DNA from 4 places in the Paenibacillus sp. SEL1 genome. Region 4 is predicted to be linked to each of the others. Evidence: riboswitches for the same ligand, from Rfam matches in the RefSeq annotation. Region 4 holds a riboswitch; each other region holds the start of a gene.
The links. A riboswitch is a leader RNA that binds a small molecule or an ion and turns the genes downstream of it on or off. The one in region 4 is predicted to bind thiamine pyrophosphate.
Positions count from the first base shown of each region.

Region 1: another riboswitch for thiamine pyrophosphate. It lies ahead of ACYCSE_RS23615 (thiamine phosphate synthase); the one in region 4 lies ahead of thiC (phosphomethylpyrimidine synthase ThiC).
Region 2: another riboswitch for thiamine pyrophosphate. It lies ahead of ACYCSE_RS11355 (ABC transporter substrate-binding protein); the one in region 4 lies ahead of thiC (phosphomethylpyrimidine synthase ThiC).
Region 3: another riboswitch for thiamine pyrophosphate. It lies ahead of tenA (thiaminase II); the one in region 4 lies ahead of thiC (phosphomethylpyrimidine synthase ThiC).

Region 1 is NZ_CM137723.1:5,175,102-5,178,685, reverse strand. It holds gene ACYCSE_RS23625 (hypothetical protein) at 1-318, shown strand, start outside; gene ACYCSE_RS23620 (ABC-F family ATP-binding cassette domain-containing protein) at 690-2,243, shown strand; TPP riboswitch at 2,336-2,444, shown strand; gene ACYCSE_RS23615 (thiamine phosphate synthase) at 2,710-3,303, shown strand; gene thiO (glycine oxidase ThiO) at 3,368-3,584, shown strand, end outside.
Region 2 is NZ_CM137723.1:2,474,672-2,478,255, forward strand. It holds gene ACYCSE_RS11345 (ABC transporter permease) at 1-562, opposite strand, end outside; gene ACYCSE_RS11350 (MTH1187 family thiamine-binding protein) at 559-852, opposite strand; gene ACYCSE_RS11355 (ABC transporter substrate-binding protein) at 1,356-2,399, opposite strand; TPP riboswitch at 2,592-2,701, opposite strand; gene ACYCSE_RS11360 (pyridoxamine 5'-phosphate oxidase family protein) at 2,972-3,406, shown strand.
Region 3 is NZ_CM137723.1:697,334-700,917, forward strand. It holds gene ACYCSE_RS03135 (NAD-dependent malic enzyme) at 281-2,002, shown strand; TPP riboswitch at 2,095-2,197, shown strand; gene tenA (thiaminase II) at 2,336-3,025, shown strand; gene thiM (hydroxyethylthiazole kinase) at 3,100-3,584, shown strand, end outside.
Region 4 is NZ_CM137723.1:2,817,610-2,821,193, reverse strand. It holds gene ACYCSE_RS12925 (hypothetical protein) at 413-565, shown strand; gene thiC (phosphomethylpyrimidine synthase ThiC) at 687-2,486, opposite strand; TPP riboswitch at 2,673-2,785, opposite strand; gene ACYCSE_RS12915 (IclR family transcriptional regulator) at 2,941-3,584, opposite strand, start outside.

The DNA of each region.
Region 1 (3,584 bases), 2.4 Mb from region 4:
AACGGCATATCCTATACATTCACACTACCGATCATTCCGCAAGAGGAGTGGTACAACACGATAGATGATGTGGGTCTGATCGCGTTTATCCAAGGCATTCCGGTCGGAGACAGGTATTACAATAACTATGGATTTGGTGGTGGGAGAGTCGTCAGAAAGCAAGACATTATCGGTGGCATAGAACCAGATACTAGAATGAAATATTTTTATAGAGATTCATGTCCAGCTCCCTTTAAAGCGAGTGAACGTTTTACGGATGAAAAATCTGCAGCAGCTGCGGGATACTTTGAGTACAAATGTTATAATGGCTTAAAATAATCACCCTCATGGGTGGTCAGAGTGTCGAGAAAGTCCAGAGGACTTTTCGACACTTCTATTTTTATATGGGGAGACGCATCTTTTAAAACAAAAATCGATTTAAAACGATCTGAGGACCCTAGTTTTTAGACCACTAAGACAGTTTTAAACCCCCTGCAAAAAAACAGGGGGTTTCTCGACAATCTGATCACCCTCATGGGTGGTTTTTGTTTTTTTAGGCAGATCCATACCAAAAAACCTTAAAATTCACTGTTTTCAATATTCCGATATGGTTGTAGAATGTGCTACAATAAAGCTTTGAAAGAAACGAAATGCATATGAAATAAGAACAGTCGGCAGCGCCGATGACAATAAGGAGCCAAAAACAGCTTATGAGTTTATTGACTGTAGAAAATGTATCCCACAACTTTGGGGACCGCGCATTATTTAAAAATGTTTCCTTTCGATTGCTTGCGGGGGAACGTGTAGGTTTGGTAGGAGCTAACGGTGTTGGTAAATCGACACTCATGAACATTCTCACTGGAAAATTGCTTAAGGATGAGGGTAAAGTGGAATGGACTCCACGTGTACGTTACGGTTATCTGGATCAGCACACCAAGCTGACACCGGGCAAAACGGTACGTGATGTATTAAAAGACGCTTTTCTTCCTTTGTTGGAATTGGAAAAGGAAATGATGCAGATTACTGACAAAATGGGGGATGCTTCTCCTGAAGAGTTGGAAGTGTTGCTGGAACAGATGGGTGAAATTCAGGAGCAACTGGATATGGGCGATTTTTACCTCATTGATGTGAAGGTTGAAGAAATGGCGAATGGACTAGGTCTGTCGGCCATAGGACTGGATCGGGATGTATCTGCACTTAGCGGCGGGCAACGGACAAAGGTGCTTCTTGCTAAATTGCTGTTGGAAAAGCCGAATGTCCTGCTGCTGGATGAGCCTACCAACTACTTGGATGTAGAGCATATTGAATGGCTTACGCGCTATTTGAAGGATTATCCCTATGCTTTTATCCTTATTTCACATGATACTGAGTTTATGAACCAGGTCGTTAATGTTATTTACCATCTTGAATTTGCCAAGATGACCCGTTATTCAGCTAACTATGAAAAGTTTCTTGAAATGGCGGATCTGAACAAAGCTCAGCATATTGATGCTTATGAGAAGCAACAGGACTTTATAAAGAAACAGGAAGATTTTATTCAGCGTAATAAAGCGCGTGCTTCTACCTCAGGCCGAGCAAAGAGCCGTGAAAAGCAGCTTGATCGGATCGAACGTATTGATAAGCCTGAAGAAGCCGCAAAACCAACCTTTCAATTCAAAGAGGCACGTGCAAGCGGAAAGACGGTATTTGAGGGTATTGATTTTGAGATTGGTTATACACATGCCCTTTTGCCTAAGATGTCCATGACGATTGAACGTGGCGAAAAAATTGCAATTGTCGGCTACAACGGTGTCGGTAAATCGACATTGCTCAAAACCATATTGGGAAAAATTCCGCCAATCAGTGGAAAAACCTATCAAGGTGATTTTTTGCAGCCCGCTTATTTTGAGCAGGAAGTAAAGGCAGAGAAAATTACACCGATTGACGATGTGTGGAATGAATTTCCGCATTTGAACCAGCATGAAGTACGAGCGCATTTGGCGCGCTGCGGTTTGAAAAATGAGCATATCACACGTCCGCTATCTGCGCTTAGTGGTGGAGAACAGGCTAAAGTCCGTCTTTGCAAACTGTTAATGCGTGAAAGCAACTGGGTATTGTTCGATGAGCCTACCAACCACTTGGATGTTAAAGCAAAGGATGAGCTGAAACGTGCCTTGAAGGAATACAAAGGGACCGTATTGCTTGTATCTCACGAACCGGACTTTTACGAGGATTGGGTAACCAAAACGTGGAATGTGGAAGAGTGGTCAAGTAAAGTTAACTAAAATCAGTTAAATCCAGTTCTGCGATTTCACACGAAGTGGGGTTTGCAGAATTAGGAAAATATGCTAAGCTATCTTTAGCTTATACAATAAAATAGTCACACTAGGGGAGCCGCCCATGCGGCTGAGACGGAATAAATGGATTTCGGACCCTTTGCACCTGATCTGGGTTATGCCAGCGTAGGGAAGTGAGCGCCGTACAAACAAGGCAACACCATCTTTATTTTGTTTGTGCGTGGGACGATACACGTATACGGATATCATGGTCCGTTCGATTATTGGACGTTCGTTAAACCACTTCCTTGGGGAAGTGGTTTTTTTGCGTTTCGTTCACTTTAAGTTGTTCGAGCTTCCGTAGACGGATTCACATACAATCCCCTTTCATTACTGCTGGTAGACGTGGCTGGCTAAGCTTAGATCCTTTAATCCAATGTGAGGTGAAGACAAAATCGAATTACACGCAATTTCGATGGAAAAGGGCACTTTTGCACAAGCCGCCCGAGTGGCTGCTATGATTTGTCCGTATGTTCATTATGTACACGCACGTTTAAAACAGAATGGTGCCTCTGCATTGCTTTCTTTGACTCGCAGCATGGTGGAGCAGGAAGTTCCTTTGCAACAAATTGTAGTAAATGATCGTGTGGATGTAGCTTTACTTACTTTGGTTGGAACCGTCCAGCTACCAGCTAATGGATTACCTGTTGTGGATGTGAAAAGCCTACTTTCAAAGAGTACACGCTGTGGAGTGTCTGTGCATTCCTTGGAGGAGGCGCAGACTGCCGAGCAGGCAGGAGCAGACTATGTACTTTATGGTCACGTATATGAGACCCATTGTAAGCCCGGTATTGTACCGCGGGGTTTAGCTCAGCTTGAACATATTTGCAGACTGTCGAACATTCCGGTGATCGCGCTGGGCGGCATACAACCGTACCATATCCCTGAGCTTTACATGGCCGGAGCAAGCGGTATTGCGGTGATGTCTGGTATATGGGAGGCTGAGTCGCCCGTTGCAGCTGCGATGGAATATAGGCAAATGGCAGATCTTGTAGTTCACAGCCTGTAGCGAGAAAACGAGAGTAGAGGCAAGTTGAAAGCAGAATGGTTTATGGAGAGGAGACACGGAACAAATGCTAAAGATACACACAGAGGCAAGAGCGATAGGACATGCTGAATGCTTGGTCATAGGTGGAGGTGTCATCGGCAGTTCCATTGCTTATCATGTGGCCAAGGAGGGAAGAAGTACGATCATGCTGGAACGATTGATCCCGGGTGAGGGAGCCTCAGGAGCAGCGGTTGGAATGCTGGCAGCGGAAAGTGAAGAGTTCACCGACTCTGAGCTGGCAC
Region 2 (3,584 bases), 340 kb from region 4:
TTTTAACGCCAGAAAAGACTTGCGGCAGGGAATGTGGCAGCTCCAGCTTCATAAAAATAGACATGCGGCTTGCACCCGACATCCGCATATAGTTCATCATCGTACGGTCTGTTCGAGTCAGCCCGTCCATGGCCGCTACAGCGACGGGAAAAAAGCATACTAAGGTAATGACCATGAGCTTGGGCAGCACGCCAAAACCAAACCACACCATGAGCAACGGACCGAGGGCGATGATCGGAATGTTTTGGCTCAGGATAAGCAGCGGATACAGGGCGGATTTGAGAAAAGGAATCGTATGAAGAACGATGGCGATCAACAGTCCCGTTGCTGTCCCTATTGCGAATCCCGCAAGTGTCAGACGAATCGTAGCCCATGTATGGGTGCCAAGCAACGCCGATTGCCCCATGCCCTCTTGTACGATTAGAGATGGAGCTGGCAGTAGCCAGGATTCAATATGTAAATAGGAAACCGCCCCCTGCCAGGCCGTTAAAAAGAAGAGGACCGCCACAAGGGGCGGCCATACGCTTTTCCACCAGGATGCGTTCTTGCCTTTCGGATTCATGGGCGATATTTCTCGGTCAGCTTGTTCATGCTGATGCCTTGTGGGTTATGTGCGATTTTGATCTGTGAAATGACGCTGGGACTGCCCGCTTCCGTCAAAGCCTCGTGCATTTCTTTAACCACTTTCAGCAACTCGTCGAGCTCGCCCTCCATGGTCGTATCCAATGGATTCACCTGATGTTTGACGCCGGAGCGCTGAATGACCTCAATCGCCTTATCTACATACGGGTAAGAGTCCTCGTTATTAGGAGTTTTAGGGATTACTTGAATACTGAGCAGTGTGTTAGCCATGAAAATTCACCTGTCCTTTATTGTGGAGTTGTTTTGAGAAAATAGGGTGGTTTAAGGCGGGGAGACCGCTTCGCGTTTCATTTGATCTTACGATCGCTGTTGCCGTGGGATTCTTTGAATAAATTTTAAAAGGTAAGAATCCAACGGCAAAGGCGAACGCTGCGCTTCTCCAGATTCAAATGAACCGCTACGCTGCCAACCGCCTTAAAAAGCACCTTAGTTTTTAAGCTAGGTTGTACGGTATTTTGTATTTTTCTCACATAAGCGCACCTGCTTTTGCGCTTAGACACTATGAGACTAAAGAATAAACCAAGTGGAACGAGAACGAAGTGGGCGGAATGGTGCTGTACAAGCGTTAGCGTTCGCCTTTGTACCCAGATTTCAACCTCTGGATATTCATAAAAGAAATCTGGGTACAACAGCGATGGGAAGCACCATCCGACTGCGTAGTGGAACTTCGTTCACTTCTCTAGTTCAGTCTTATTTAGCGTTTTAACAAATGATCAACGCTTGGGCAAGAAGTCGTTTGTGAAGGCTTTATCCACTTCCAAAGGCTTGCTGAGCAGCTTGCGTTCGTACATCCAGTCCGAATAGTTTTGCCATACCTCCGCTTTTTGCACACCCCATTGCGCGGCATCGTCCTGATAACGCGGGCTCAGCCATTTTTGGCTGGCAAGTACCAGTTTTTTATCCAGCTCCGGTACAGCTTTGCTTAAGATGTCCGCGGCTTCTTCTGGATGGGCGATAGTGTATTCATAGCCTTGTGCGGTAGCGTTCATGAACGCTTTTACCAGTTCTGGATCATTTTTTATTGTCTGTTCGTTGCTCACAATTACAGGTGTATAGTAATCGAGGCTTTTGGAATAATCTTTTACATACAGCATATCCAATGGCTCACCTCGAAGCTGGGCTTCGATTCCAGTCCATGCGTAGAAAATCCAGGCAAAGTCGATATCCCGCTTCACGGCTGTAAAATAGTCTGCATTACCCATGTTGACGATCTTCACTTTGCTCACATCGCCTTTGTCTGAATCCATGATGGATTTCATGACCGCTTCTTCTACGGGAGAGCCCCAACCGCCGTATTTTTTACCTTCAAAATCTTTGGGGCTCTTAATTCCGCGATCTACTGGGGCTGCGAAGCCTGAGGTATTATGCTGAATCACCGCAGCGATGGATACAAGCGGCACGCCTTGCGTACGAGCCTGTGTGACGCCTTCTTGGTAGCTGATACCAAAAGGTGCAGCATTAGAGGCAACCATTTGATCGGCTCCGCCTGAACCAGGTTGAATAATTTGGACATTCAAACCCGCTTTTTCGTAAAATCCTTTGTCCTTGGCAACATAGAGTCCCGTATGATTCGTATTGGGTGTCCAGTCGAGCACGACTTTAACATCTTTGAGCTCCTTTGCCGGAGTAGACGTTTGAGTGTTGGTAGCGGGAGCCGCTTCTTGGGATGTGGAGGGACTTCCACCGCAAGCGGTCAGGGTCAAGGCCATGAGCCACAGACTGATCAGTCCCAGGCTTAACATTTTCATGCGCTTCATCGTTGTGTTCTCTCCTTTAATTACCCGTTATCCGTCCAATCAGACAGCTTATGTTCCCCATTTTCATAAAAATAACATCTGCCGGACGCGATCTTTCCAACAACTTAATCTTCAACAAAAAAAGCGCCCCGAGGTTCCGGGACGCTTGCGCTTGTATATACCAAAGTAAGGGATGGTCCTATGTAAAAAAGGCACATCTTGCTTAAGCATTCCTACGCTGGCATTACCCAGATCAGGTTGTAAGGGTCAGTGTCTTGGGACACACTCTCAGCCGGCCGATTCCAGCACCCCTGGCATTGTATGGTTTAATGGGTTCATTTATTCGGGTTTACTACGAAGATTATATGCCTTGAATGCGGGTCTGTCCAGCATGGAGGAAGAGATGACGGTTCATTTGCCGAACGACAGGGTACACTTTTACTGTGAGCTTTGATCTGAAAATGAGCATGCATCAATCCGATTCGATCGGGTCATGTTATTTTCAGAACAGCTGCGTAGGTATATTCAGATGGACTGGTGCCCAATGGCATGGCCGTAGAGGATTCTAATTCGTGAAAAGGAGTTGTTGTACTGTGGGTAAAACGGAAACATTGGATCGTAGCCAACTAGAACAAGCCATTGTGAAGGCTTTGGATAACAACAAATTTTGCTCGTTAGGTACGGTAGAGGGTGGCAAACCGAAAGTACGCTATATGGCCCTTTTTAACGATGGAATGAACATTCATCTGGCGACAGATCGCAAAACGCATAAAGTGGATGAGCTAAAGGATAATCCGAATGCTTATCTGCTGCTGGGTTATGAAGTTGGCGGTACAAAGGAAGTCGTAGAAGTGGAGGCTACTGTCCAGATTACAGCTGATGAAGGGCTGCGCAAACAAGTGTGGAACGATTCCTTGAAGGAATGGTTTTCCGGACCGGATGATCCCGATTATGTCATTCTGGACGTGAATCCGACTCGCATTGAGTATGTGGGTCAGCAAACGGAGCGCCAAGTGTGGAATAAATAATGAGAATATAAATGGATAAACCAGTGAATCTCCGAGTTTTTTAGGAGGTTTGCTGGTTTTTTTATTTTTGAGAGAATTAATTATTTTTTCATAAATAATTTAAGTGAATGACTACTCTTTTGTCTGGCGTTGGATTAAAATAGAAATGGTGGGTTCAAGGCTTACATATATGTGCAAA
Region 3 (3,584 bases), 2.1 Mb from region 4:
ACACTCCATGATATATATGGAGATAAGAGAAGAAAAACTAATTTTCATATTTGATAAAAACAGAGCATTTAGACCTGATTCATTAGAACCAAAATCATCAGGAATGGTTAGCGAATCTATATTGAAAGTTAGTTCTTTTATATCATTAGAAAGAAACAAATATGGTTATTTTGTCATAGATAAATGCAAGAATAAAACATATTTGCACGTCCATACTATGGACAACATGTCATCTTTCGTTATGAATAGTTATGAAAATGAAGAGAAGGAAGGTCTTTCTATGGAAGCATTTTATGTCAATCGTGATGGGTCATTATCTACTCCATTACGGGGAAAGGATGTGTTGGCAAATCCCCTTTTGAACAAAGGTGTCGCTTTTACAGAAGAAGAACGCAAGGAGCTGGGTTTGGAAGGAATCCTTCCTCCAACCGTCCTTTCATTGGAGAAACAGAGCGTACGGGCATATCAGCAGTTTCTGGCACAACCCACCATGCTGCGAAAAAATGCTTCTCTCAACGACCTTCACAACCGAAATGTCGTACTCTACTACCGGCTGCTAACCGATCATTTGAGTGAAATGCTGCCCGTAGTCTACACGCCGACCGTAGGAACCGCGATTCAAGAATATAGTCACGAGTACAACCGTCCTGGAGGCATATATTTGTCGATAGATAACCCGAACGGTATTGGACAAGCATTCCATAATTCTGGTTTGAGTGGCCATGATGTGGATCTGATCGTCGTGACAGATTCCGAAAGTATTTTAGGGATTGGTGACTGGGGCGTCGGGGGGATTAACATTGCTATCGGCAAGCTTGCAGTGTATACGGCTGCGGCAGGCATTCATCCCGGGCGGGTGCTGCCAATTGTACTAGATGTAGGTACAAATAATGAAAAGCTGCTGAATGATCCACTGTACATCGGAAACCGCCATAAACGGGTTCGCGGAGAAGCCTATAACCAGTTTATTGATACTTTTATCAGCAAAACGTTAGCGCAATTCCCAAAGGCGCTTTTACATTGGGAAGACGTGGGTAGCGTAAATGCACGCCATATTATAGGAAAATACGGTCAAAGTATACTCACCTTCAACGATGATATACAAGGTACAGGAGCGGTGACCTTGGCTGCGATTCTTTCGGCGGTGGGTATCACCAAGACTCCGCTGCGTGAACAAAAAATACTTGTTTTCGGTCCAGGGGCAGCAGGAATCGGTAATGCTGATCAAATTCGGGGTGCTATGATCGAGGACGGCCTTTCCGCAGAAGATTCCTTCAAGTCCTTTTGGGCCTTTGATTATCGCGGGCTGTTAATGGAAGATATGGAAGACGTATTGGAGTATCAGAAACCGTATGTGCGCAAAAAGGATGAAGTCAGCTCATGGACCCGATCGGGTGACGGCAAAATACCACTGCTAGAGGTCATCCGTCAGGTGAAGCCTACGATATTGATTGGAACTTCCGGTGTAGCAGGTGCCTTTTCTGAAGAGATCATCAAGGAGATGGCGAAACATGTAGAACGCCCGATCATTATGCCCATGTCCAATCCTACAAACCTTGCAGAAGCAGTACCCGAGGATTTGATCCGGTGGACCGATGGCAAAGCACTGATTGCAACCGGAAGTCCTTTTGAGCCCGTCACCTATAACGGTACGAAATTTGAGATTGGACAGGCGAACAATGCCTTTGTTTTTCCGGGACTGGGTCTGGGTGCGATTGTGGTTAAAGCCAAAAGGATTACCCCTGCGATGTTTACAGCGGCAGCAGTAGCTGTTGCCAATGGTGTAGATTCGAATACGCCTGGTGGTGCACTACTCCCTCATATCCGAAAATTACGCGAAGTTTCGTACGCTGTTGCGATTGCGGTTGCAAAAGCCGCGATACAGGATCAGGTAGCTCAGGCGCACATTTCAGATGTGGAACAAGCTATACGAGTTGCAATGTGGAAACCGGAATATGCCAAGGTCAAAGCTGTGGAAAATGTAATTCATCACCCTCACTAAGCCCAAAACACCTAACTAGAGGAAATTTCATATTTTGCACACTATGTTTGACATAGCGTATGAACGTATGTACAGTAATAGTCAAAAGAATAGAAGTCCACTAGGGGAGCCGCTATGGCTGAGACAAGAACGTATCTTGGACCCTTTGAACCTGATCTAGTTCGTACTAGCGTAGGAAAGTGGAGCCTTCGTATATAAGGTTTCAAACGTTTTTTTGCGTATTGAGCCTATTGTTGAAGCCGCTCCCATTTTTCCGGGGCGGCTTTTTAGCGTTGTTCCGGAATTATATTCTTACAGGACTTCTTGCTCTTCAATTTAATGGAGGTGGGGAAATTGAGTTTTACACAAGAACTCCGTCGGCAGGCGGACGGCATCTTTCAAGCGATTTTTGAGCACCCCTTTGTGAGAGGTATTGCTGAAGGAAGTTTGACAAGGGGACAGCTGATTCACTATGTAAAACAGGACTTTGAATATTTGAACGCTTACATGCGGATATACGGCATCGCAATCTCCAAATGCACAAATCGGGAGGACATGGCTGTATTTAATGAACAAATCTCTTTTATTCTCCACAGTGAGGTTCATCCGCATCAAAATTTCTGTGCTGTCGCAGGGGTGAGCTATGAAGAGTTGCAGGGATATCCGCTCGCTCCGTCGGCTCATCACTATATCCGTCACATGCTGACGGTTGCGCATGAGGGCAGCCTGGGCGAGATCTTGGCTGTGCTGCTGCCATGTATGTGGACGTATGCCGAGATTGGTCGCAGGCTGCTGGATGAAGTAAAGCCGGATGAGTCTCATCCGTTCTATGAATGGATGGGCTTCTATGGAGATCAGCTTGATGATACAACACTCAAGTTCCGAGAACGTGTAGATGCTTGGGCGGAAGACGCAACGGCTGCTGAGCGGGAGCGGATGATTGAGCATTTTATACTGAGCTGCCAGCTGGAATATAAGTTCTGGGATATGGCTTATAAGCAGGAAGAATGGCCGGTCCAGATGCAGGCAGCGGTCTTGGAATAGTCAGCCTGGCGATTCGATGTGTGAAGTACGTTTAATGCCCTGTTGAACCACCAACTATAGAGAGGATAATCATTATGAGTACATGGAAAAAAAGTTATTCGGATCTCCTGACGAAGGTACAAAACAGCAAACCCCTCGTTCACAATATGACCAATGTGGTAGTCACCAACTTTACGGCCAACGGTCTGTATGCATTGGGCGCCTCCCCGGTGATGGCCTATGCACCCGAGGAAGTAGCAGATATGGCAAAAATAGCAGGCGCCGTCGTGTTAAACATCGGTACACTGAACCGCGAACTGGTGGATGCCATGATCATTGCTGGACAATCGGCGAATGCACACGGTGTTCCGGTGCTGCTAGATCCGGTCGGTGCGGGAGCAACGAGCTTTAGAACTGAATCGGCACTGCGAATCCTTAGTGAAGTCAAAATCTCATTGGTGCGGGGCAATGCAGCCGAAGTCGCACATCTTGTTGGAGAAGCGCGTGAGATTAAAGGCGTAGATGCCGGTGACAGTGCTGACAGCGGCCATGTCGATCTGGCAATTCGGGCTGCTCGAAC
Region 4 (3,584 bases):
GGTATCTACTACCAAACATAAAGTCAATACAACTTTGACACTTTAATTCGCCACCAGACTGCCTCAATCCTGACTTGGATTCCGCAAAATTCTCCTTTTACAAGGTTATTCGACAAAATAACACAATCCCGACTACTAAACTAAGAAAACGGGCCTCTAGCCCTTGTTTTAGACCTAGGCACATTTTCCTCTAAAACGACCATCCTCCTAATCGACATTTTGGACACATATGACCATCTTCCTGTTTTATGTCAAAAGCGTTTTACTTTGAAAAAATGTGGGTATAATGATTGAAACATTACCAAGCAACCTACATAGCATTACGACATCAAGTACATACAAATAGTCCTATACAGACGTCCTAAGCAACTCAATCTGAATTTGACAATATGGAATTGGAGGAATGACCTACATGAATACAATGAACTTAACCGTCCACACCCTGATGCCCTTTCACCACCAATACCAACGTGCCAACGCGGTGAGTATGCAGAAGAAAGAAGATAGCTCGGAAAAGAAGCTCAGCTTTCAGGATATTTTAAATGAAAAAATGGGTAAAAAATAAGGCGCCGTTTATCCGGTTGCATGATCCGCTTTACATAAGCTAAAAAGCCGTAGTTTCCTACATCGACTGTAGAGAACCACGGCTTTTTTAATTCATTTGTCCCTAAACTCCCACGTTCGTTTTACTGACCTCCATCCCGATACTGCTCTGCCTTCTCGCGCATTCCGGCAGCTACTGCTTCTTGAGTGTTCAGCCCCTTATCCGCTGCATAGGCGCGAATGTCCTGAGTGATACGCATACTACAAAATTTAGGGCCGCACATTGAGCAAAAATGTGCTTCCTTGGCGCCCTCTGCGGGTAGCGTTTCATCATGGTAGGATAAGGCACGCTCGGGATCAAGCGACAGATTGAACTGATCCCGCCAGCGGAACTCAAAGCGTGCCTTGGACAAAGCATCATCCCGCTGCTGCGCCCGTGGATGCCCCTTGGCCAGATCGGCAGCATGTGCCGCAATTTTGTAGGTAATGACACCCTCACGGACATCATCCTTATTGGGTAGACCCAAATGCTCCTTAGGCGTAACATAACACAGCATGGACGTCCCGAACCAACCGATCATCGCCGCCCCGATGGCTGAGGTAATATGATCATATCCGGGGGCAATATCCGTCGTGAGCGGTCCCAAGGTATAGAAAGGAGCTTCCTTACAAATCTCCATTTGTAAATCCACATTCTCTTTGATTTTATGCATAGGGACATGTCCCGGCCCTTCAATCATGACCTGAACATCATGCTTCCATGCGATTTGCGTTAGCTCGCCCAACGTTTCCAGCTCTGCAAACTGTGCTTCATCATTCGCATCATAGATACTACCTGGACGTAGACCATCCCCGAGAGAAAAGGCCACATCATAGGCTTTCATAATTTCGCAAATTTCTTCAAAATGTGTATACAAAAAATTCTCCTGATGGTGCGCAAGGCACCAGGCTGCCATGATTGACCCGCCCCGGGACACAATTCCCGTCATTCTATTCGCCGTCATCGGAATATACCGCAGCAATACACCCGCATGAATTGTAAAATAGTCCACTCCCTGCTCCGCCTGCTCAATCAGCGTATCGCGATACAACTCCCATGTCAGCGCCTCTGCTTCACCGTTCACCTTTTCAAGTGCCTGATACAGCGGCACAGTCCCAATCGGTACAGGAGAATTCCGAATGATCCATTCACGTGTTGTATGGATATTACGGCCTGTGGACAGGTCCATAACCGTATCCGAGCCCCAACGCACAGCCCAAGTCATTTTCTCCACTTCCTCCTCGATGGAGGAGGTAACCGCAGAATTACCAATGTTCGCATTGATCTTCACGTGAAAATGACGCCCAATGACCATTGGCTCACTTTCCGGGTGATTGATATTCGAAGGCAAAATGGCTCGTCCAGCCGCCAACTCCTGCCGTACAAACTCAGGCTCCACCCCTTCGCGGATCGCCGCAAATTCCATTTCGGGCGTAATGATCCCTTGCCGCGCATAATGCATTTGCGTCACTGTACGCCCTTGCGAAGCACGAAGCGGACGATTGGTCACGCCGGGAAATTCCACTGTCTCCCGTTTGGAGCCAGGTTTCAGTCCATTATCCTCCGGCTGGACGGCGCGTCCCTCGTAAGCCTCCACATCGCCCCGTTCCAGTGCCCAAGCTCGCCGTAATGGAGGCAGGCCCTGACGGATATCGACCTGATAGGCTTCGTCGGTCATGGGACCGCTTGTATCATATACACGCAATGGCTCATGATGCTCCGTGCCCTGCGGCGTATGTGTAGGATGAAGAGCAATTTCGCGCTCTGGCACGGCAATGTCCGGCCGCGAGCCTTGAATATATACCTTACGGCTTCCTGGAAAGGGCGTTACCCCACTGGCTTGCTCCCCGCTTGTCTTCTCTACCTCAACTTTTTTTGTTCCTTCTGCTTCTGTCGACTTCATTGTCCATTCCTCCCGTTTCGATGAAATGACACACCGATCCGGAACCATTCCCAGGGTGGCGCTGATCTATGCAAAAAAGCCGGTTCCCCAGGGAACCGGCTAATCTAACGAGGCAGCTATCCAGACAATGCGCATATGGAATAATCCATTCCAATGCGCCACTGAAGACAGCAGCCGCGTATACATTTCAATGGCCGATTACTTCCCTACGCTGGTATGATCCAGATCAGGTGCAAAGGGTCCGGAATCTTGCACGATTCCATCTCAGCCCGGCATTACAGGCTCCCCCAGTAACTGTGATACTTCTATTCACATGAGGCGGATATAACAGACATCCCACCTTCCTTACCAGACTACTTCAAATTTATGGCTTTGGCAACCCCTTTAGGTTCCCTTTACCAAGGAGACGTTCCCCATCAAATCACTCTGCTTGCTTCAACTGTGTTCATTCTTGTTACGGGAGCATAAGCCCCATTTCCTTCGCCGCTTCGATCAAAATCGGAGCAAAGTCATGTAGCGTCTCGGGTGCAAGTCGACTGACCGGGCCGGATACAGATAAAGCCGCAGTGACCTGTCCCTTCCGGTTCACAATTGGCGCTGCCACAGCAGCAGCCCCTGGCTCCCGTTCTTCATAGCTGGTCGCATAGCCCTTCTCGCGAATGTCCTGCAGCTGGGCTTTATAGACCTCCGGGTCTACTGAGGGCGGCCATTCATCCCCGCTTAGCAGGGCTTCCAGCTCCTGCGGCGGCATAAAGGCCGCCAGCACCTTGCTGGAGGCCCCTACAGCCAGCGGCATACGCGCACCTACAGGCGCGACCCTGCGGATCGCCTGATTGCTCTGCACGGCTTGTATGCGAATACGCATGCTGCCGTCTCGTAAGTACAAGCTGACCGTCTCCCCCAGACGGTCACGTAGTCCTTCCATTGCAGGTTGTAACAGCACCGCCGGCTCGTCACTTTGGGACAAATGCGTGGATAGCTCCCAAATGCGGAAGCCAAGTCGATATTTTTCCGTTTCGGCATTCCGAACGACAAAGCCCCGATCCTCCAACGTAGTCAACAGCCGATGAACCGTGCTTTTATGTAGACCAATTTTGG